Regions from separate parts of the Paenibacillus sp. OK060 genome, predicted to be linked through region 1. Evidence: riboswitches for the same ligand, from Rfam matches in the RefSeq annotation. Region 1 holds a riboswitch; the other holds the start of a gene.

Region 1 (6,041 bases):
CCCATTACGATTATCGGCAAAAATAAATCGCCACGGCTCACGAAGTCCATCATTTGGCGCCCACACGGCGTGATTGAGCAATTCAAGGATTAGCTCCTGTGATACCGGTCGATCCAAAAAATATTTCGGACTGTGTATGCCCCCTTGCAGATCGGACAATTCCATATTTACATCCTCCCTTCTACGTAGTCTGACCCTGAAATACAGTCCACTTTTGCTCAGCTGGTGTTCTTTTCCGGCTTCTTGGCGCTTTGTCGTAATATCCCATATGAAGAATGCCAACAAATCTTTCATCCTCACGCAGTCCAATTCCTTTGAAAAAGCCTTCATTCTGAATCATGGACTCTGTATCCCACAGCATTCCTAACCCTTTTTCCCATCCCAGCAGTTGGAAGCTCTGCATCATCCCGCAGGCAGCCGCATAATTGCGGTCATTGGTCAGACGATCCGGTCCTACAGTCGACATAACAATGACATGAGCAGGAATATCGGTAAACCTCTTTTTAAACACATCCAGCAGTTTTCCCGGAATCAACTTGCCGAGCTTGCTCTGCGACATCTGTTCCAGCATGCAGTCAACCAACCGTTTGCGTGCTTCGGGAGTTCCGGCATAAACAACACGCCATGAGCCAGATTCAACAGATGTTTGAAGCCGTGTAGCCTTGTGCAGCAATTCAACAACCAACTCCTGTTCCACCGGTGTAGAATTACATTTACGAATACTTCTGCGTTCCCTGATCAATTCTGCCAGACTCAAGTGTTTCACTCTCCTTCAGTTTATCTGGATTCCATATCCATGCTGCTGTCTTGAAGAAATTGAAGTATTATTTTCAGCTCCGGTTCCGAATATTTGTCCAAAGAACGATAGAACCGTTCAGCCTCAAGTACATGTAAACGTTCATGCAGTTCAAAGATCTTTTTGCCTTGTGGTGACAACCGGAAGTAGCTCTCCTTTTTGTTGTCATTCATTTTCGTACGTTTGACGAATCCTTCCTCCAGCAGTTTGTTGCCGATCTTGGTAATACTCGCTTTGGACAAATTCATCGCCTCAGCAATACCTGTGTTGTTTATAGGCTCATGCTTGCCAATGCAATCTATCATATGAACCGCGGTCAAATGCTGAGGGATTTTGTCCATGCTTTCCCGCTGGGCGATACTTAGAAAATGTTCAATTTCCGTATCCTTGTGATTCTCATATACATGTAAAAACCGGATAAATTGGTCATACAGTAACTGTTTTGTTCGATCGTTTGAATCCATTCTTCAATCGCTCCTTATTTACTTATAAACAATAAAAAAACCTTGAATGATTAAACTAATTCAGGAAATTAATCTGAAATAGTTTACTTGTTAACAATATATCACGAGTGAGAACAGTTATCAACTATTTCCTCTGGTAAAAGAAAAAAATTAGAATTAAGCCCTAGGCTACCTTACTGCTTGGGAAATGGCATCTTACATACAGAAACATTTTCTATTTTGATAACGTCTACATATTCAAATAATTAATCCTTAGTGGAGGAGCCTATGTTTAAAAAAATCACTATTTCCTTGCTGACAACGACTCTGCTCATCCTGCCGAGCTTTGCGGCTACCGGGGAAGCTGCAAACCAGTACATCACAATGGATACTGGCATGCTACAAAATAATCGTGTTCTAATTCCGTTACGGGCAGTGTCCGAAAACTTGGGAGCGGAAGTTAACTGGAACAAAGAACTAAAAAATATCACCATGACCAAAGGTGAAACGACAATACTTTTGACCATTAACTCTAAAAAGATACTGGTTAACCAAGAGGAAGTTTCTCTGGATGTTCCTGCGGAATTAAACGATAACACCACCTATGTCCCGGCGCGGTTTATCAGTCAAACTTTAGGCGCTGACGTGCAATGGAATCAACAAACCAGCCAAGCAACAATCACTCTGGATGGCACGCAAATACAGGTGACGATGGCAAAACCCAAAGTGCAAGTGCCCAATACAAAGAGAATAACGGCCAAACAACAGCAAATCTTCGTTGATAAATTAAATGAAGCGACAAACCTGTCTTCCATTAAGCAAATTCGGACATACTTTAGCGCCTATTTTACAGATCGTTTTATCAACGAAATTATTCGGGATAAAGGGCTGGAATACAACTTTAAATTCAAAGTCATCAGCCAATCCGGTCTGACTTACCGTGACAGCAATACAGCTAGATTAAGTCAATACTCGGGTTCTAGTTCCGTTTACGGTAACAAGGAAACACTCTACCGAAGTGCCACACTCGTCTATACAAATAAGGGCTGGAAAGTAGATCGTGTTGAATTTTCATTAATAGACGAGATACTTAATCCTTAAGATCATCTCTCTTGATAAGAGAAATCCATTAACTATTGAACAATTTTGCTTTTTCAAGTACTATCAATCTAAACAATTTAATCGATCATATGTAACTGGCGAACACGGTGAACCGTGAGGGAGCATATGGTTTTGTTAATAAGCCGTACGCCTGGGCAGAGGTAAGGAATATTTATTTCCTTGCCTCTTTTTTATGTTGAAAGGGCGATGTGAAAATGAGTACTGACAAACTGATCTTGAATGGACAAACGGTAGCGGATTTTATGAAGGAAGACATGGCCTCGAAGGTTGCCATTCTTAAGGAAAAAGGCATTCAGCCTTGTCTCGCTACAATTCTCGTCGGAGATGATCCTTCTTCAGCGACTTATGTGCGTATGAAAGGAAATGCTTGTGCTCGCTTAGGCGTGCAATCCATTAAGGTCGTTCTTTCTGCGGATACCACCACGGATGAATTAATTCAAGAAATAAACAAGCTAAATGATGACCCTTCCGTACACGGTATTTTGCTTCAGCACCCTGTCCCGAATCATATCGATGAAAGAGCAGCTTTTGATGCCATTAGTATCGAGAAAGACGTTGACGGTGTTACGACTCTCGGTTTTGCACTTAATGCTTTTGGAGACGCAGAATTCCCTTCCTGTACACCACAGGCTATTATGCGCATTTTGGATTTCTACAATATTCAGATCGAGGGCAAACATGCAGTTGTCATCGGAAGAAGTCCAATTCTGGGCAAACCTGTCTCAGCCATGCTGCTCAACCGGAATGCAACGGTGACGATTTGCCACTCCAAAACCGTGAATCTGGAAGAAATCGTGAAGCTTGGCGATATCATAATTGCAGCCGTGGGCAAACCGCTCTTTGTTAAAGGAGACTGGATTAAACCAGGTGCTGTCGTTATTGATGCAGGTTATAACAAAGGCAACGTCGGAGATGTGGACTACGAAGCTTGCTTTGTTCCTTCTTCAGCAATTACACCTGTACCGGGCGGTGTTGGTCCTGTAACGATTGCGACGCTCATTGAACATACGATTAAATCTGCCTACAAGCTGTCTGAAAATGCATAATTGAATTAGCCAAAAAACAAGGTCCCTCCAGTTGACGAGGGGCCTGTTTTGTCTTTGAATAAGCTCGAATTGAAAATAAGAAAATATATAGATCTTTTTTTCTCTTTTTACAAACGGACCATATCTATATTATTATGAACAAGGCTTAGGAAGGAGATAAACATAACTTGAAACCTTTAGTACAGCTCCTGCATTTTGGTTATCATCAGGCGATGAGTTGCATTTTTCCTGTGGCGATCTTTGGAACGTTGGCCCTTTCTAGCGTAATTCAGATACCCTTTCTTTATCGCTATGATGCCATTCTGCTTGTTTTATTAGCAGTACAATACCTTATGTACCGGAGCGGATTGGAAACACGTGATGAAATCAAAGTCATATGTATATTTCACGTGATTGGATTGGTACTGGAGATGTATAAGGTGTGGATGGGATCCTGGTCATACCCTGAGCCTGGTTATACCAAGCTCTTTGGCGTTCCCCTTTATAGCGGATTTATGTATGCAAGTGTAGCAAGCTTTATGTGCCAAATATGGCGCAGATTGCGTATGGACATGACAGGCTGGCCTGGGTTTGCATCTTCGGTTCTGTTAGGAGGAGCCATCTATATCAACTTTTTCACACATCATTTTATTCCCGATTTTCGTTGGTGGTTGACCGCTCTGGTATTTATTGTTTTTCGTAAAACATGGATTATCTATCGGGTACGATTAACTACCTATCGAATGCCGTTAACGCTCGCTTTTGTCATCGTAGGTTTTTTCATCTGGACTGCTGAAAATATAGCTACATTTTTTAACGGCTGGAAATACCCTGACCAGCATGACTCCTGGCAACTGGTCAGTTTTAGCAAGATCAGTTCGTGGTTCCTTTTGGTGATTATTAGTGTCATCATTGTGGCCCAACTGAAATATGTCAAAGCTAATCGAAAATAATGAGTAGGAGGATACAATGGAAGACTTTATTTTGTGGTTGAAATATGTGTTATTAGGTATCGTACAAGGGGCTACAGAGCCTATTCCGGTTTCTTCAAGCGGACATTTGATTATCGTTCAACGACTGCTTGGCATGCAGCAGAACGGATTATCCTTTGAAATTTTGACAAACACAGCCTCACTGATTGCCATTATGTTTATTTTTCGGGAAGATATCAAAAAACTTATTGTAGGAGGCTGGCGATTTCTAGTCTCTCGCAATGCGGAGTACAGAGCAGATTTTATGTTTTGTCTATACATAATCATTGGTACCCTGCCTGCTGCGATCGGGGCTGTGCTATTCAAGGATAAAATTGAAGAAATATTCACTTCTGTCTATACGGTTGCGATTAGTTTACTGATCACAGGGGTTGCGCTGTGGCTTATTCGAAACCTTCGCGGGCGCAAAAGAGATGGGGATTTGTCTGCGAAAGACGCAGTACTGGTGGGTCTGGCTCAAGCGGTGGCTCTTATTCCGGGAATAAGCCGCTCTGGTGCAACAGTGATTGCATCTATTGCTGTCGGGATGAAACAAGAAACGGCGTTGAAATTTTCTTTTATGCTCTACATTCCGATCAGCATTGGCGGGGTAATATTAGGGGCTTCTGACATTGTAACCGATCCGCACCGAGCGCAGTTAGCTATACCTTACATTTTAGCGTTCATTACGACCCTTATCGTAACCTACTTTTCAATGAGATGGTTCATGGGAATTATGGCAAGAGGGAACTTGATTTACTTTTCATACTATTGCTTCGTAGTCGGAATTCTTTTACTTATTTTTTTGTAAACCCGAATTTTCCTTGTAACGTATAAGGGAACAACCCTAAACAGTGGGTTGTTCCCTTTTTATTGTCTTCCAGACTTGACGATCTCGCCCTACTCGCAGGTTCCGTACGAACACTCTTTAACGTTCTCCAAGAACCATGGCGCCCATGCCATTCGGATCATCCATTTGTTTATGGGTTACGATTTCTCCTTTATCGTTGAATCCCTTCATTTCATACGGAATTGTTGCAGACGAGGGCAGTGATACAAACCAGATTATGCTTTCCGGCCCCACCTCAACCAACTTGGCTTCGGCAACTACTGGTTTCTCATTTCCCTCAAACTCGACTGTTACACGCTGAATAGCCGGGTCTAATATATGTCCAAACAGCATAGGGAAAGGTGTCGATATGTGACTCAATTCAGGTATGCTCATGTAATCCAGTGCAGACGTGAATTGAGATGATTCACCAATGGAATATCCGCCACCCCATGCCCACTTCCATCCGAATATTATTTTCCGAGCATACTCCATCTGAAGATTGCTGTTATTTTCCTGACCCGTTTTTTGTTTGAACAAAATTATGCCGCCGTCTACCGGTTCTTGATGAATGATTTGTAATGAATCATCATTATTTCTAAACTTTCGGATCGCTTCTTCAGCAGTTTTTCCTATAGGAATATGCATGGTTTCACTCATTCCCATTGCTTTGGACATGCGCCGATCGGCTAGTCCGCCAGGTCTGTCATTAACATAAACAAATGCGATGCACGTTATGAGCAAAAGTAAAATGACTATCGCAGTAATTCGAATGATTCGTTTTCTTCGCATTTTTGGCATTACGATGTCCATTCACTCCTTAAGATGACGATGACGACTATTCGCCCTGAACCG
Region 2 (6,041 bases), on a different contig from region 1:
GACTTTAATTTTCTTGGACATTGAAGCAAAGCCCCTTTTCTATAAGTTCATGTTCAAAAAGTCCGGTTTTCAGTACCAAGAATATGGAATGAAGGTAGAAATGGAGTAGCGGAGCGTAGGGAAAACTACGTGAGCAACGGACATTTCGGCTGAATTTCATATTCGATGTCGATGATGCCCTTGGGCATCCTTCGTAATCAAAATTGGACTTTTTGAACAACCTCTTACAAAGCATGCGATATGCTTATTTAGTGCCGTATAGACGGTCTCCTGCATCTCCCAGTCCGGGAACGATATAGCCGTGATCATCCAGACGATCGTCCAGTGCAGCAACGTAGATGTCTACATCCGGATGCGCATCCTGAACAGCTTTTACTCCTTCAGGAGCTGCAACAAGGTTCATCATTTTGATTTGCGTGCAGCCGCGTTTTTTGAGCACGTCAATAGCAGCAATGGCAGAACCGCCAGTTGCCAGCATCGGGTCGATGACAATCAACTGACGCTCTGTCACGTCCGTAGGCAGCTTGGTGTAGTATTCAACAGGTTGCAGTGTTTCCGGGTCACGGAACAAACCTACATGTCCAACTTTTGCCGCCGGCAGCAATTTGACAACACCATCCAGCATCCCAAGGCCCGCACGCAAAATCGGCACCAGCCCAAGCATACGTCCGGAAATGACTTTTCCTTGTGTTTCAGCTACTGGTGTCTGTACATCAATAGTTTCCAGCTCAACATCTCTTGTAATCTCATAAGCCATCAGTGTAGCCACTTCATCCACCAATTCACGAAAATCTTTCGTATTCGTACGCATGTCGCGTATAAACGTCAGTTTGTGTTGAATCAAAGGGTGATCACATATTACTAATTTTCCCATCTAATTTGTCCCTCCGGTATGTTCTTCATGTTCAGCATTACCAAATATGCCTAATCATCATTCATAGGCCCGATAAATCCTGTATATTATATCATCACCTACACCGAATTACACCATCAAAGGGCACTTAATCATTACAGAAAACCGAATCCTATAAAAATAGGACCGGAAAAATGAGTCTTCCGGTCCTTTTTGCTCTCGCTGTTATGTCAGTTGAATGTTAAAAATGTGTAAACACTATGAAGCTCCGCAAACCGAATGACCTTCTGATCGCTGTTATCCCCAGAATTCTTTTGATCCATTAATAAATGGTGGAATTCCGGTGATAAAGGCGAGCGCTACGCTTCTTCAGGTTCTTTCGGTTTGCTCCGTCTGCATGTTTACATGAAGAACATCTCAAACACAAACACCATGAGCAAGTTTTTTAGTATTTAAGGTCAGTGTAGAGCGGGAATTGGTCCGTAAGTGCCGTTACTTCAGCACGGGCTTCATCCAATTTAGCTGTATCTTTAGGGTTTTTCAATGTTTTGGCAATGATCTTGCCAATAGCTACCATCGCTTCTTCGTTCATACCACGGGAAGTAGCTGCAGGTGTACCGATACGGATACCGCTCGTTACAAACGGGCTAGTTGGGTCAAACGGAATTGCATTTTTGTTCACGGTAATACCGATGGAATCAAGTACATGCTCGGCTTCTTTACCTGTGATATTCACGCTGCGTGTGTCGATCAGCATCAAGTGGTTGTCTGTACCGCCGGATACGATGTTCAATCCTTCAGCAATCAGCGTTTCAGCCAATACTTGTGCATTTTTTACCACGTTTTGTGCATACGTTTTGAACGAAGGTTGCAGTGCTTCACCGAATGCTACCGCTTTGGAAGCAATCACGTGCATCAGAGGTCCACCTTGGGAACCAGGGAATACCGCTTTATCAATCGCTGCTGCCCAAGCTTTGCGGCACAAAATCATACCACCACGAGGTCCACGCAGCGTTTTGTGAGTTGTTGTCGTTACGAAATGCGCATGTGGAACCGGGCTTGGATGCAAGCCTGCAGCTACCAGTCCTGCAATGTGAGCCATATCCACCATGAACAAAGCACCTACATCATTAGCGATGGAAGCAAGCTTTTCAAAATCAATGATACGCGGATATGCACTTGCACCTGCAACGATCATGCGAGGGCGATGTTTAAATGCCGCTTTGCGCACTTCATCATAATCAATCAGGAATGTATCTTCTTGTACACCGTAAGCTACGAAATTGTACAGCAATCCGGAAGCATTAACCGGGCTACCATGTGTGAGGTGTCCGCCATGCGCAAGGTTCATACCAAGCACAGTATCACCTGGTTTCAGAGCCGCAAGGTATACTGCCATGTTCGCTTGTGCACCGGAGTGAGGTTGAACATTCACATGTTCTGCTCCAAACAATTCTTTGGCACGATCACGCGCGATATCTTCTACGATATCCACATGCTCACAACCACCGTAGTAACGTTTGCCTGGATATCCTTCAGCGTACTTGTTAGTAAGTACAGATCCCATTGCCTCAATAACCGCTTCGCTTACGATGTTCTCGGACGCGATCAGCTCAATGTTGTTTTGTTGACGTTTCAGTTCAAGATTCATCGCTTCCAGTACTGCCGGGTCATTCTTGCGCAATTGTTCCATGATTAAATTCCTCCCAGTTATAAGTGAAGTTATAAAGCGAAACTACAGTGGTTACACTCCTGACTTCGATTGCATCACCATCTTCCGATCGCTGTTATCCCCAGATTTTTCTGAACTCCCTTATAATAAGGGGGAAATCCGGGGATAAAGGCGAACGCTTTGCTTCTTCAGATTGGTGTTGCACTCTCCGTTTTCGTGTAAAGTCTAATTTGGCTTTAAATAGGTTGAAGATATCAGTCACAAAATGTCGAATCTGGTTGCTCTTCCATACGATACACTGCACGCTCGCCGCCAATCAACTTCGGACGGGTCAGTGCTGTAGTTACACGGGCATCACCGATGTAGCGGAGTGCTGTTCTGAAAGGTACTGCTACATGCCGCAAATGCATGCCAATCATCGTCTCCCCAATATCCAGTCCCGCATGGGCCTGCACATGTTCAGCCAGGCATGGATCGGTCAGCGAGCGATACGCTGCGGATGCCATGGAACCACCTGCTTTGGGCACAGGTACTGCACCCACTTCAGTCAATCCAAGACGTGTAAGCAGTGAACGCTCCATAACCAGCGCACGGTTCAGGTGCTCACAGCATTGGAATACAACATCAAAACCGAACTCCTGCTGCACCTCGCGTATACCCGCAAGAAGCTGCTGCGCTACTTCAACAGCACCGCTTGTACCAATCCGTTTGCCTGCAACTTCACTTGTACTTGTACCGATCACAACGATCTGTCCAGGTCCAAGCTGTCCGGCAAGCGCCAGTTCACGCAGAATGGATGCGGTCTGTTCATGCAATCCGGGTTGTTCCGAATCTAACTCAATAGTCATCCTATCGCCTCCCGATAAAATCATGCCCGGCTTCCTCTTGGCTGCCCTTGGTATTCTCTTGTATGGCATTTCAGGTACTATTATAGCGAATAATCAGATGAAAGACGAAAAAAAGAGCAGTCTGCGGGTAACGCAGAATTGCTCTTTTGCCCAGGCGACCGGCCGTTTGTTCCGGTGCTCCATCGTGGTTATGCCCACTTCGTCGCCAGTTACACCGGATCCCTGTTTTCCCATTCATCATAAAACAACCTGCGTTTAAAATCAACGGGTAATTTACATCCCATGTACGTTTTTTATATGGAAATCTATCGGTACCTGGGAATGATTAAACGAATCCAATTACTCCAACTTGTCCAAAAGTCTATCGAGCGCAGTCCGAATCTCTGCCGCAGCGATGTTGTAATCGTCGCGACTGCCGCCAAACGGGTCTGAAATATCAAAGCTCGGAATGCGTTGTCTGATCTCGATTGCCCGCTCACGTTCAGATGCCAAAATCTCCTGACCTAGCGCACGTTTCATTTCGAATGTTGCAAACAGGCTGTCCAATTCCTGAAGATCATTCAAGACTTGTTCGTCATTTTCCGCATACTCTTTCAAGGTATACGTCTTGTGTACCGAGTCAGGAAAAACCTGCATGACATGCTGTTTATGACTGCGTGTTAACGTGAGAATCAGGTCGGCCCAGCCGACTAGGTTGGAGCTAAGAAGCGTCGAATGTGGGGGTCCCTCAACGTTGTGATCCCTTAATACGGCCTCCGCATGACGGGAAATGGGCATGCCCGTTGTTGCGGCTACACCTGCGGAACGAACGTCCACCTTAATGCCCCGCTCAGACGCCAGTTTACGTAAAAGTCCCTCCGCCATGGGGCTGCGACATGTATTCCCTGTACATACAAACAAAATATGTTTCATTGTGGTTAGCCTCCCCATTTTGCAAATGTTGTCGAATCATGTTTGAAACTCCATCTGAACCAATGAAACTCTTAATTATATATTGAAGACTGCACTAGGCTGTAATTATGGTTAACGTCGTTTTTTAAAATATAAACAAAAGTCCAAAAGCGAGCAAGATCGCTCCGCCGACCGCTTCTCCGTAATCCCCCATGTTCTGGCTCACACGCCGTCCCAACATCAGACCCATGACGGACATTGCTCCACCACAGACACCAAAAGCCAGTACCGTTAACACCAAATCACTGCTGAACATGCCGAGCGAGACTCCAACGGAAAACGAATCCACACTGACACTCAGTGAGAACAGTATCACACCGAGCAAAGATCGATGATCCACCAGTTTGGTATCTCCCTCCCGGAAAGCGTTCAAGATCATATGGGCGCCGAGCAGGACCAGCAGACCGCCAGCTGCATACGTCGTAATGTCACCAAGCAAGGAACTGACATATTTGCCCGTATACATGCCGATGAGCGGCATGATGATGTGAAACAGGGCCGTTACGGTACTGATCCGCAATACGTCTCTCATACGAATACCCTTCATGCCAATCCCGATGCCGAGTGAGAACGCGTCGAGTCCGAGAGCGACGGCCATAATCAAAATGGTTACCAACTGCCCTACATGGGCAGACACATCCCACATCCCCATACCCCCAAGTCACGTAAAGGTTCTTGTACACCTTATGCGGACAAGGACATAAACATGACCTGAGAAGACATTTTGCATTCCCAGCTCAAAAAAATGGAATTGCTAGTCGTAACTAGAGGACGAGTGCCAGAGGGAAATATTCATAGCGATATTATGAAAAAAGGGAGCTATCGGTTACCGACCTGAATGAGTCGGTGACCTGCCGCCTTGAGCAGCCGGTTCATGACGGCTGCTCCCAGTCCTTCGCGCGAGCAGGCTTCAGCCACAATATATGTGGCCCCCTGCTCATCGCAGCTACGCAGCGCGGCGTACAGCCGGCGCGCTGCTTCCTCCAGCTCGCTGGCTTCGCCCAGCGAGAACACGGCATCGGCGCGGTACTGCTCCACGTGCTCGGCGAACGCCAGCACCGCGGTGCGCTCCCCGCGCTGCGCCGCCTCTGCGAGGGCGGCGCTGATCCAGGCCGCCACCGCTGCGGGCGGCCCCTCCACCACGCACAGCGCACCTGTGGGCGCGTAGTGCGTGTACTTCATGCCCGGCGAGCGCGGCGCCGGGCTGTCATCGCCACCGGGCCCCTCGGCGAGCAGCGCCGGGTCCGTGGCGACACGGGCGGCAACGACGGACAGCTGTTCCGCCGTAATGCCGCCAGGGCGCAGGATGGTGACGGTACCGTCGTCACCGACCTGCACCACCGTGGACTCGACGCCCACCCCGGTGGGGCCGCCGTCCACGATGCCGCCGATGCGGCCTGCCAGATCCTCGCGCACATGTGCTGCGAGGGTCGGGCTTGGCCGCCCGGAGCGGTTAGCGCTCGGCGCAGCGACCGGGCATTCCGCCGCAGCGATCAACTGCAAGGCCACCGGATGGTCCGGCATCCGCACGGCCACCGTGTCCAAGCCGGCGGTAACCCGCGGGGATACCGCCCCTGGCCTAACCGGCAGCACAAGCGTTAGCGGCCCCGGCCAGAAGGCCGTCATCAGCGCCTCCGCTGTGCCATTCACTTCCGTGACCAGTGAATCCAACTGGTCACGCTGTGCAATATGCACAATCAGCGGATTGTCCGAAGGC

Evidence for each region. Region 1 has a riboswitch for ZMP and ZTP ahead of BLS14_RS05280 (bifunctional 5,10-methylenetetrahydrofolate dehydrogenase/5,10-methenyltetrahydrofolate cyclohydrolase). Riboswitches for the same ligand answer to the same signal wherever they lie in the genome.
Region 2: linked by a shared signal. The riboswitch ahead of BLS14_RS12430 (TIGR01440 family protein) and the one ahead of BLS14_RS05280 (bifunctional 5,10-methylenetetrahydrofolate dehydrogenase/5,10-methenyltetrahydrofolate cyclohydrolase) in region 1 are both predicted to bind ZMP and ZTP.

Annotation. Positions count from the first base shown of each region.
Region 1 covers NZ_FNFR01000001.1:1,213,374-1,219,414, reverse strand. The annotation lists gene BLS14_RS05300 (nitroreductase family protein) at 1-165, opposite strand, end outside; gene BLS14_RS05295 (nitroreductase family protein) at 182-766, opposite strand; gene BLS14_RS05290 (MarR family transcriptional regulator) at 778-1,260, opposite strand; gene BLS14_RS05285 (stalk domain-containing protein) at 1,528-2,340, shown strand; ZMP/ZTP riboswitch at 2,422-2,504, shown strand; gene BLS14_RS05280 (bifunctional 5,10-methylenetetrahydrofolate dehydrogenase/5,10-methenyltetrahydrofolate cyclohydrolase) at 2,556-3,407, shown strand; gene BLS14_RS05275 (DUF817 domain-containing protein) at 3,575-4,339, shown strand; gene BLS14_RS05270 (undecaprenyl-diphosphate phosphatase) at 4,356-5,168, shown strand; gene BLS14_RS05265 (hypothetical protein) at 5,286-5,999, opposite strand; gene BLS14_RS05260 (hypothetical protein) at 6,025-6,041, opposite strand, start outside.
Region 2 covers NZ_FNFR01000003.1:136,140-142,180, forward strand. The annotation lists gene wecB (non-hydrolyzing UDP-N-acetylglucosamine 2-epimerase) at 1-21, opposite strand, end outside; gene upp (uracil phosphoribosyltransferase) at 245-874, opposite strand; gene glyA (serine hydroxymethyltransferase) at 1,299-2,546, opposite strand; gene BLS14_RS12430 (TIGR01440 family protein) at 2,780-3,373, opposite strand; ZMP/ZTP riboswitch at 3,515-3,596, opposite strand; gene BLS14_RS12435 (low molecular weight protein arginine phosphatase) at 3,713-4,285, opposite strand; gene BLS14_RS12440 (manganese efflux pump MntP) at 4,410-4,970, opposite strand; gene BLS14_RS12445 (L-threonylcarbamoyladenylate synthase) at 5,144-6,041, opposite strand, start outside.